One region of the Candidatus Nitrotoga arctica genome, then DNA from elsewhere that is predicted to be linked to it. Evidence: predicted binding sites of a transcription regulator. Region 1 holds the regulator's gene; each other region holds the start of a gene.

Region 1 (3,168 bases):
AGCAAATCAGCTCAGTATTGATGATGTCAAACAAATTAGCGTCTTTGAAGGCAAGGTGCAGCTCACTCAGGGCACGATGGTTATTAACGCCGACAAAATTGTCGTAGTACAAGACAAGGAAGGATTCAAGCACGGTACGGCCACCGGACAACTCACCAGCTTTCGTCAGAAGCGCGATAATATTGACGGATATGTAGAAGGGTATGGCGAGCGCATTGAATATGACACCAAGACTGCAATCATAGATTTCTTCGGTCAGGCGCGTGTAAAGCAGGATCAGGATGAAGTGCGTGGTGAACATATTACCTATAACTCCAAAACTGAGATATTTCAGGTGAACGGTACCTCCAACAAGGGACGCGTGCGCGCTATCATCCAACCAAAAAACAAGCGCTCTTCAGTGGGCGAACCGCTGTCAATCAAGCCGACAACGATACTAACCAAGCCTAACGAACATCAATGAGCGAGCTGCGCGCCGTTGCACTGAAAAAGCGCTATCGATCCCGCACCGTAGTGCATGATGTTTCCCTGTCGGTACAGAGCGGTGAGGTAGTGGGACTGCTTGGCCCTAACGGTGCTGGAAAGACCACTTGTTTCTACATGATTGTCGGGCTGGTAGCTGCAGACGGAGGCGATATTTTCATCAATGGACAGAACATTACTCATCTCCCCATTCATCGTCGCGCGCGTTTGGGGTTGGGCTATCTGCCACAGGAAGCATCTATTTTTCGCCGCCTAACGGTCGCGCAAAATATTCAGGCTGTGCTGGAATTACAAGATTATGATAACGATGAAATTCAAGCACGGCAGGACGAGTTGATGGAGGATCTGCATATTACTCATATACGAAACAATCCAGCTGTCAGCCTGTCCGGGGGCGAACGACGACGTGTCGAAATCGCTCGCGCGCTGGCCACCAATCCACGCTTCATTCTGCTGGATGAACCGTTTGCGGGGGTGGATCCGATTGCCGTGCTGGACATTCAGAAAATCATTCGTTTTCTTAAAGAGCGTGACATTGGCGTGCTGATTACTGACCACAATGTTCGCGAAACATTGGGAATCTGTGACCGCGCCTATATTATTAATGCCGGGTCGGTAATGGCGGAAGGCAAACCTGATGAAATCATTTATAATGAAGGTGTGAGAAAAGTATATCTCGGCGAGCATTTCAAACTATAAATGCACACTATGCGCCGCTCTTGTCCGTAAATTTCGTAATGAAACCCACATTACAACTTAGGCAATCCCAGCAACTGACGCTTACCCCCCAGTTGCAGCAAGCCATACGCCTGTTGCAACTATCCACTCTGGAAGTCAACCAGGAAGTGGCACGCTTGCTGGATGATAATCCATTGCTCGAACGCGAAGATGAAGACGCTATGCAGCCCTATGCACATGGAGATGCTGCCTCTACCGCCGCTGTGGATAATACCGAAGTCAAAGATGAAATGCCGCAACAGGCCGATGAAGAATGGGTAAAAGAAGACTGGAATGAATCCTCTTTTTCCGCAGCCAGCGGGCCGGATGATGAAAAAGAAGCTCGTGCGGAAGTCGCGGCGGATACCCCCAGCCTGCGTGAGCATCTCATCTGGCAACTAAATATGAGCCAGCATGATGTGCGCGACCGAAAAATTATCAGTCTGTTGATCGACGCATTGGACGGCAACGGTTATCTGGCGCAGCCGTTGGAAGAAATTGTCGAAATGCTACCAGAACAACTCGACATTACTTTGGATGACTTGGAAACTGCACTGGTGCAATTACAGCACCTGGATCAGCCAGGCATAGCCGCCCGTACCTTAAGCGAATGTCTGGCGCTACAACTCAAAGCGCTCCCGGAGGATACCCCATGCCGTGATCTGGCACTGCGCTTGGTGTCGCAATACCTCAACCTGTTGGGTGCGCACGATTTTGCCAAGCTGAAGAAAGTCCTTCGTTGTGACGATGACGCATTGCGCACCGTGCAATCGCTCATCACCCATCTGCAACCAAGACCTGGCGCTGAATTTGAACAGCGAGCTGCAGACTATGTCGTACCTGACGTGGTGGTAGAATTCCGCCACGGTAACTGGCATGTACGACTAAATCAGGGCGCTATGCCGCGCCTGCGCGTTAACCAAATGTATGCCAATATCTTGCAACAGGGCAATGAAAAAAACGTACAGCAGCTGGCTGGTCAATTGCAGGAAGCGCGCTGGTTTATCAAAAATTTGCAACAGCGTTTCGATACTATTTTGCGTGTATCGCAGACAATTGTTGATCGCCAGCGCAATTTTTTCGAGCACGGCGACACAGCTATGTGCCCGCTGGTACTGCGCGAAATCGCAGAGCAGCTTGATCTGCATGAATCCACCATCTCCCGCGTGACTACGCAAAAATTCATGCTCACCCCGCGCGGCATCTATGAACTCAAATATTTTTTCTGCAGCGGAATCGCGACCGAAAGTGGCGGTACGTGTTCTTCCACGGCGATCCGCGCACTCATTAAGCAGCTTGTCAATCAGGAAGACGCACGTCACCCCCTAACCGACAGCCGCATGTCTGGAATCCTGGCACAGCAGGGCATATTGGTTGCCCGGCGTACCGTGGCAAAATACCGGGAATTGCTGAATATCCTCCCCGTTAATCTTCGTAAATCACTCTAACCATAAGGAGCAGGCCATGAACCTCAATCTCAGCGGACACCATTTGGAAATTACCCCCGCCATTCGCGAGCACGTGGTAAGCAAACTCGGCAAAATCGAGCGTCACTTTGACAATATGATTGATGTCAATGTCATTCTTTCAGTGGAAAAATTAAAACAAAAGGCCGAGGCTAACGTCCACCTGAGTGGCAAGACAATTTTTGTGGAATCTGATGATACGAACTTATATGTCGCGATTGATAATCTGATCGAAAAACTTGATCGTCAAATTATCAAGCATAAAGAAAAACATGCTGCTCGTCGTCATGATGAGTCCGGCAATCCTCCTGCAGTGGGACAAGAATGATAGCAGGGCGGTTTACGGCCGCCCTTTCCTTATTTTTGAAGTGCTTGAAATATGAACCTGATCAGTAAAGTCCTGCCCCTTGAGAACGTCATACTGGACGCCGATTCAACCAGTAAAAAACGGGTTTTCGAAAGAGTGGGGGTGTTATTTGAAAACACTCAGAAAATCGCCCGT
Region 2 (3,168 bases), 920 kb from region 1:
GGCGTTCAAGTAGGCAAAAAAGATCGCCGACTTCAGTGATTTCAACCGGCCAAAATCCGTCAGGTATAGCGCGCCGCCCGGCTTTAGGACACGACGGATGGATGCAAAGCAGTCTTCCAGTTGTTGCAGGGTAGGGAGGTGGTGTAACGCCATGGTGCTGATCACTGCATCTATGCTGTGGTCAGCGATACCTTCCAATTTAGTGATGTCCCCTTGACGAAGCTGGATATTAGCCAAACCCAATGATGCCGCGTGCTTTTCCGCATTCGCCAGCATAGTGGAAGAGAGATCGATTCCGGTGAAGCGGATATCCGGATTCATACCAGCGATCTGGGCGAGTTGGGTGGCAGGTCCACATCCAAGGTCAAGAACGGTGTCGCAGCCTTGGATCACCTGACTGACGCGAGCGGTATGAAACAAATAAGACGCGGCCATAACCCCGTCGATGCGCCCTGCCTCCACATATGCTGCCACCTGATCCGGGTCGTCCATGACCAAATCCGGCTCGGGCTCACGGGGGAGTGTGCGCTCTACAATAAGCTCGCGCAGAAAAGTAGTGATCAGAGCGAGATTGGGCATAAAGGCTTTATAAATTAAAAAACCCCGCCTGACAAGCAGGCGGGATTTAAGTGTTGCTATCAAACCTTAGGTTTAAGGCCAAATATTCTGATAATTAGGAAAATTTACGCTTGCGCAATGAAACACCCATGCCTAACAACCCAACACCCAACAACGCCAAGGTTTCGGGTTCGGGCACCGATTGAAAGGTCACATTGCCATGAGCGGCATTGACCGCCGTAATTATGTTACCACTAGCATCTGTTCCATAAGTGGTTCCATTGGCGGTATTATTAAACGAATTAAACGCAAGACTATAGAAAGGATTTGGGCTGGAAAAATACAGGCTACCCGTATTGCCTGTGCAGGCCGAGTTCGTTTTCGATCCGCCAAGACCATCTTGAGCTGTACCAACGCCGTTGCAAACCTCAAAAGACGTAAGCGCGTTCAGGGCGGCGCCACCGCTATTTAATACAGCGGTCCCATTAACCAATTCCCCTGTGCCGAGCACTACTTCGGTCCCGGCAACATAGGTGTGCGTAGCTTCCGTACCGGTTCCGGCGGCGCTTGCGTTCGTGAACATGTCTCCGGCCGTCCCATTCAGCGAATTACCGTACACGGTAAAATTTAATGTATCAAGGGTGTAATTAGTGCCGTTCCACGTATTCGTCAGATTGAAGGTGAGAAAGAGATTATAGGTGCCAAGGACTCCGATTGCGGCAACGGGTGCGTTAGTCAAATCTATCTCACTGAAGTTAAGCCAGCCGCTCGCAGATGACGATGTTAAGATAGTAGTAGTCGAATTAAAGTGTATTAGTTCTGACGAGGTGCCTAGAAATGCATCTCCTGTAACTAAGTTCGAGGCCCCTCCGTCAACTGCGCTCGTATCGACTGTAAATGTAGGGACAGCCACGGCTTGAGAGGTGGCACCCATGGCAAGCGCGATTCCCGCAACGCCGATTAGTAATTTCTTGTGTAGTGTAAACATTATTTGTTTCTCCTTTTATGTTAATGTTGATCTTTACCGAAGTGTAAGGTAATTTGCTTTGTCGTCCACGCATCACCTGATGAATTATGTGGTTGCCTTTAATACTAAGCAGATATCATGCCACTTTTAATAAAGTATTAAAAACAATATATTGAGAATTTATAGAAAGTTCATCGTTGGCAATGTGTAAAACATTTCGACACTATGTAGGTTCATCCTTATAATCCTGTGTCTACATAGTCGCTCGCTTCACGGCGACCCGTCACCACCAATGACGGCTTCGCAAATCCTATTCTGAACAACATCAATGGAATCGCCCCACCTAGGCTGGACTTCCAGCCTTCCGCCAGATCGTACTGCAACTTTGCAGGTATACCCTCCGCTCGTGCTCCATCCAAGGCATAAAGCGCCGAGGCGGGCATGGGCTGCAGGACGCGACCTTGACTGGTTGCAGCCAGCCAGAGGCGCTGGAATGACCGCCCGGCGTCAAACACGGACTGATTGTCGGTATTTTTTACAGTCAGCAATCCTAGGTGGGGCGCTAGCCGACAAGGCAGGTCGCATGCGCGCCAGCCCAGCATGTGGTGCGCCCCCAACAGATTGGCTAGGCGCATGATAGGCCAGTGGCGCAGCAGGGCGAAGAAGGCGCGTAACGGCGGTTCCACACCCAAAGCGCCAGGTGGCAGACCTTCCGAGCAGGCTCTGTGCCAACCCACGTCGAAACGGATGGCGGAGAACAGTTCTTCGTGCAGGATGCGGTTATGGAAGCGCTCGGTTTCCGCCTGCCGCATGAGGCGGAGGGCTTGTCTACGCCGAATTGGTTCATCCAGCCAGACTAGTTGGCAGGCGGGGTAGGTACGTGCAGCATCCAGTTCACTTCGCTCTGCGTCAGTCATCCTGGGCCCGCGAAAGTGCACGCGACGGTTGGTGTGGCGTAGAGGGATGCACGGCCATAGGGGATCGACTTCCGCCTGGTCCGCTTTCAAACGGATTTGCATGATGAGATCGGGCTGTGTCGGGTCGGGCGATAGAACCGTTTCCGTACCTATGCCAAAGCGGCTGGCGGCAATTGTAAGGTTTTCCGACACGGCTCCTAGTGACAGTAACGCGAGCACTTGTTTGTAGCCCCCTTGTGGGGGGAGTTCGGCCTGGGTGTAGTAGACTCGGATGGTGTTATCAACAAATTGGAATCGGATTCGATGATGGTTGTCCGCCGAGGGCGCCAGGATGGCGCTCTCTAGGACGAAGTTGAGTTGCTCCTGATCGAGTTTCAAGTCAGGCCAACCCCAGATGATGGCTGGCGATGGCGATGGCCAGGCGATTTAGAGGATTGCGGTTGCCACCCGGCCGCCAAGTATGCGCCAGCCTGTTGCGGTAGCCGTCGAACTGGATGCCGTGGGGTGCCGCCCATACCTTGCCTCGATTGAGCAATATCTTGAGGGCTTCGCTGGCGGCAACGCCGGCACAGAGCTGGCAGGCCATGATGGTGGAGGGGCCGCGACGTTCCTTGAGATTGACGCGAGTCTTGTCCGCCAGGTAATGCCGATGCAGCAGGGTGGGGGCGAGGCCAACCAGGAAGCGCACGGCTTTCTCCAACTCGGGTCGTCCAGCCACTTGGAAGT
Region 3 (3,168 bases), 2.2 Mb from region 1:
CCAAGTGAGGATAAATGGCTCACGCATATCTATCGACATCCACGCGGGATTGGGCACAAGCATTAACAAGCAGTATTTAAAAAAAAGTCCCGCCTGCGTCAACACACTCAGCAAATGCAGCGATGAAGTTCCCTGGAGCAGCGCTTGTTCCCCAAACAATGCCGCCGCATCCTTCTCATAAGGCACACCAAACACACCTTTTATGCGTAGCACCACCAACAGCCCCACTAATACAAATCCTAACCAAGTTGCAAGTAAAGCGCGGGACGAAAGTTTATTCTGCGCGCGAATCGCGAATGTCAAAGGGAGCAATATAGCGGGAGCCATCAAGCTATGTTCCTTGCTGAACAGTGCCAGAAAATATGCCATGACTGCTAGCGCCATATAGCGTTTGTCGCCCTCCAGCAGGCCACGCAAATAAGCTAGTTGCATTACCAATGCGAACATTGTCGCCATCAATATGCTGCGCTGTATCAAATAGCCTACGCCATAAACCGCTAGAGGGTGGCATGCGAATACCAGCGCTCCCAACCACGCGCCCCAATTCACGATATTTTCTTTGCTCGCATCAGTGATAAATAGCTTGATCCACATCCGCAATACCAGCAATAGTAAGAATACATTCACACCATGCAGCAATAAATTCTGTATGCGGAAAACAGGCTGGTCCTCTCCAAAAAATACCCAGGTAACACCAAACGTCGTATAGGGAAACCAGCGTAAATCTAAACGAAACAATGTATTTGCGTAATGGTCTATCGCTGCATCAAAAAATGGAACGTCATCAAATATAAGGGGGTTATTCAAAAAAGGGACATACACCACAATAACCAGCAGCGCCAAAAACAGCGCTTTAATTCGGTCAAGCGGGTAAACAAATTTAGAAAAAAAATTCATCGAGCTCACCAATGTAATATCTGCGCCTTACACAAAAAACCCGCGATCCATTACAGAGCGCGGGTCTTCAGAAAATCATCAACTTTACAATTTAAAATCTTGGTTCGAGCAAAAGCTTTTATTTCATGCTACTTCCACTTGGCAACGGTGCTTGTTACCACTACATCTGTACTAGTTGGAGTGATTCCCCAAGTTGTAGCCGACGCCCCAAATGTTGGAAGCCACGTGATGGTCGTTCCATCGATTCCAGATTTAATGCAACTAGCGCAGAGAGTGGCTACGATAGCACCAGTTACAGCCGTCACAGTATAACTTGCAACCTCTTGGGTTGGTGTTGGACCGGTACCCAACCCCAGCGAAGTCCAGTTACTAGCACCAGCAGGCGCAGAGCCGTTTTCCTGGGCAAACATGGCAACCGCCAGCTTAACCGGATCCACAGCAGTCGCGACTTTTGCAAGCTTGGCTTTAACTACATAATCCTGATAGGCAGGAATCGCTACAGCCGCGAGAATACCGATAATCGCGACCACGATCATCAATTCGATCAGAGTAAAACCTTTTTGCATTTGTTTCATTATTGATACTCCTTTAAGAGTTAAAATTTGGTACACGGGGTGTGCGGTTTATTATAAGCAGGATTCATGCCAGAACATCTTCTCCTGCAATTATGATCGTCTAGACCCAGTTCGACTAACAATCAGAGAGGCTGTGAAATTTCACACTGAAGAGAGAAGCCGATTTACGTCAGGAAAGTGACGGTTTTTGTCACTCTGGTTTTCGCATAAGGCACAACGCAAAAAGATCATGTAATCCATTATCAGCTGAGGGAGGACATGATTTTGTCAGCGTCGGGTTTGGAAGCCACTGAGCACAGCATGTATTACTATTACTTTTTTTGAGCACACCGCCGGAAAATTACTACTCGTCGGCTCGGATAGATCTTTTCGCGCAACAAGACATCGGGACAGCAATTTTATCCAGTCAGCGCAAAAGATAATGATCTGGAGATTTACTTCTTCTGAGAGAGATTGAAAAAAGTAAATCCGTTCATCCTTCGACAAGTTCAGGACAAACGGATTTATTTCTTCTGTGTGTGCGGGTATTACTTCATGCAGACGACACGCACCTGATGCATGTCGGTGATGCCGGATAATACCTTTTCAATGCCATCTTGCTTCAGGGTGCGCATGCCGTCATTGAGAGCGTTAGCAAACATTTCCGCGACGCGAGCGTGTTCCTGAATGTTCTTTTTTATCAGATCAGTGCCCACCATCAACTCATGTAAACCTACCCGTCCGCGATAACCTGTGCCGGAGCAATATTCACAGCCTACCGGTTCATACAACGTGAATCTCCCCATTTCATCCGCAAACAGCTTGACCCATTCGGCGTACAGTGCCTTGTAAGCAGCATTGGTATCCTGTTTCCAGGGAGCGCAGTTCATAAGCTCTGTTGCATATTCAGCAAGCAATGATTTGAGTTCATCTTGAGTGGCGGTATGCGATTTTTTGCATTTCTTGCATAAACGTTTGGCCAAACGCTGCGCCAAAACACCTAACAGGGCATCGGAAAAATTAAATGGATCCATACCCATATCCAATAATCGCACGACGGATTCCGGCGCGCTGTTAGTGTGCAGGGTGGCGAACACCAAATGGCCGGTAAGAGAGGCTTCTATGCCGATGGAAACCGTTTCCTTGTCGCGCATTTCACCTACCATAATCACGTCCGGGTCAGCGCGCAAAAAGGCTCTCATGATGGTGGCGAAATCCATACCGGCCTTCTTGTTGATTTGCACCTGACGCAGGCCCTTCTGTGTAATTTCTACCGGGTCTTCGGCTGTCCAGATTTTGGTCTCAGGCTTGTTAATGTGGCCAAGTACGGAATGCAAAGTAGTCGTTTTGCCGGATCCAGTTGGGCCGCATACAAAAAACAGGCCGTAAGGTTTGCTGATTACCGCTTTCAGGGTTTCAAGGTTTCGTGCCGACAGCCCCAGCTCATTAAGTTTTATCGGCTCGCCAGTGGCCAAAATACGCATCACGATGTCTTCCATGCCGCCCTGAGAAGGAATGGTGGCAACGCGCAGTTCAATATCCAGAGGCCCATATTTATTGAACTTGATCTTGCCGTCCTGCGGTTTGCGCTTCTCCGAAATATCAAGGTCGCACATGATTTTGATACGCGTAACCAGCGCACTCCGGAAAGATGATGGCACTTCGATATAAGGTAGCAGCGAACCATCCTTGCGCAAGCGAATCACGGTCTTGCCCT

The links. Region 1 encodes sigma-54, which starts transcription at its own class of promoters, with help from an activator protein. Its sites were predicted from a motif close to TGGCACNNTTCCTGCT; they were not measured.
Region 2: a site for sigma-54 is predicted at 1,654-1,669, ahead of pepA (flocculation-associated PEP-CTERM protein PepA). Genes of this name have one in related genera too.
Region 3: a site for sigma-54 is predicted at 1,529-1,544, ahead of MKZ32_RS15395 (pilin). Genes of this name have one in related genera too.

Annotation. Positions count from the first base shown of each region.
Region 1 is NZ_OU912926.1:3,257,004-3,260,171, reverse strand. Features, by position in the region: gene lptA (lipopolysaccharide transport periplasmic protein LptA) at 1-463, shown strand, start outside; gene lptB (LPS export ABC transporter ATP-binding protein) at 460-1,182, shown strand; gene MKZ32_RS15100 (RNA polymerase factor sigma-54) at 1,221-2,648, shown strand; gene hpf (ribosome hibernation-promoting factor, HPF/YfiA family) at 2,665-2,994, shown strand; gene MKZ32_RS15090 (PTS sugar transporter subunit IIA) at 3,046-3,168, shown strand, end outside.
Region 2 is NZ_OU912926.1:2,332,174-2,335,341, reverse strand. Features, by position in the region: gene MKZ32_RS10670 (class I SAM-dependent methyltransferase) at 1-579, opposite strand, end outside; gene pepA (flocculation-associated PEP-CTERM protein PepA) at 674-1,546, opposite strand; gene MKZ32_RS10660 (hypothetical protein) at 1,765-2,820, opposite strand; gene MKZ32_RS10655 (ThiF family adenylyltransferase) at 2,822-3,168, opposite strand, start outside.
Region 3 is NZ_OU912926.1:1,025,981-1,029,148, forward strand. Features, by position in the region: gene MKZ32_RS04710 (tetratricopeptide repeat protein) at 1-897, opposite strand, end outside; gene MKZ32_RS15395 (pilin) at 1,026-1,472, opposite strand; gene MKZ32_RS04725 (GspE/PulE family protein) at 2,000-3,168, opposite strand, start outside.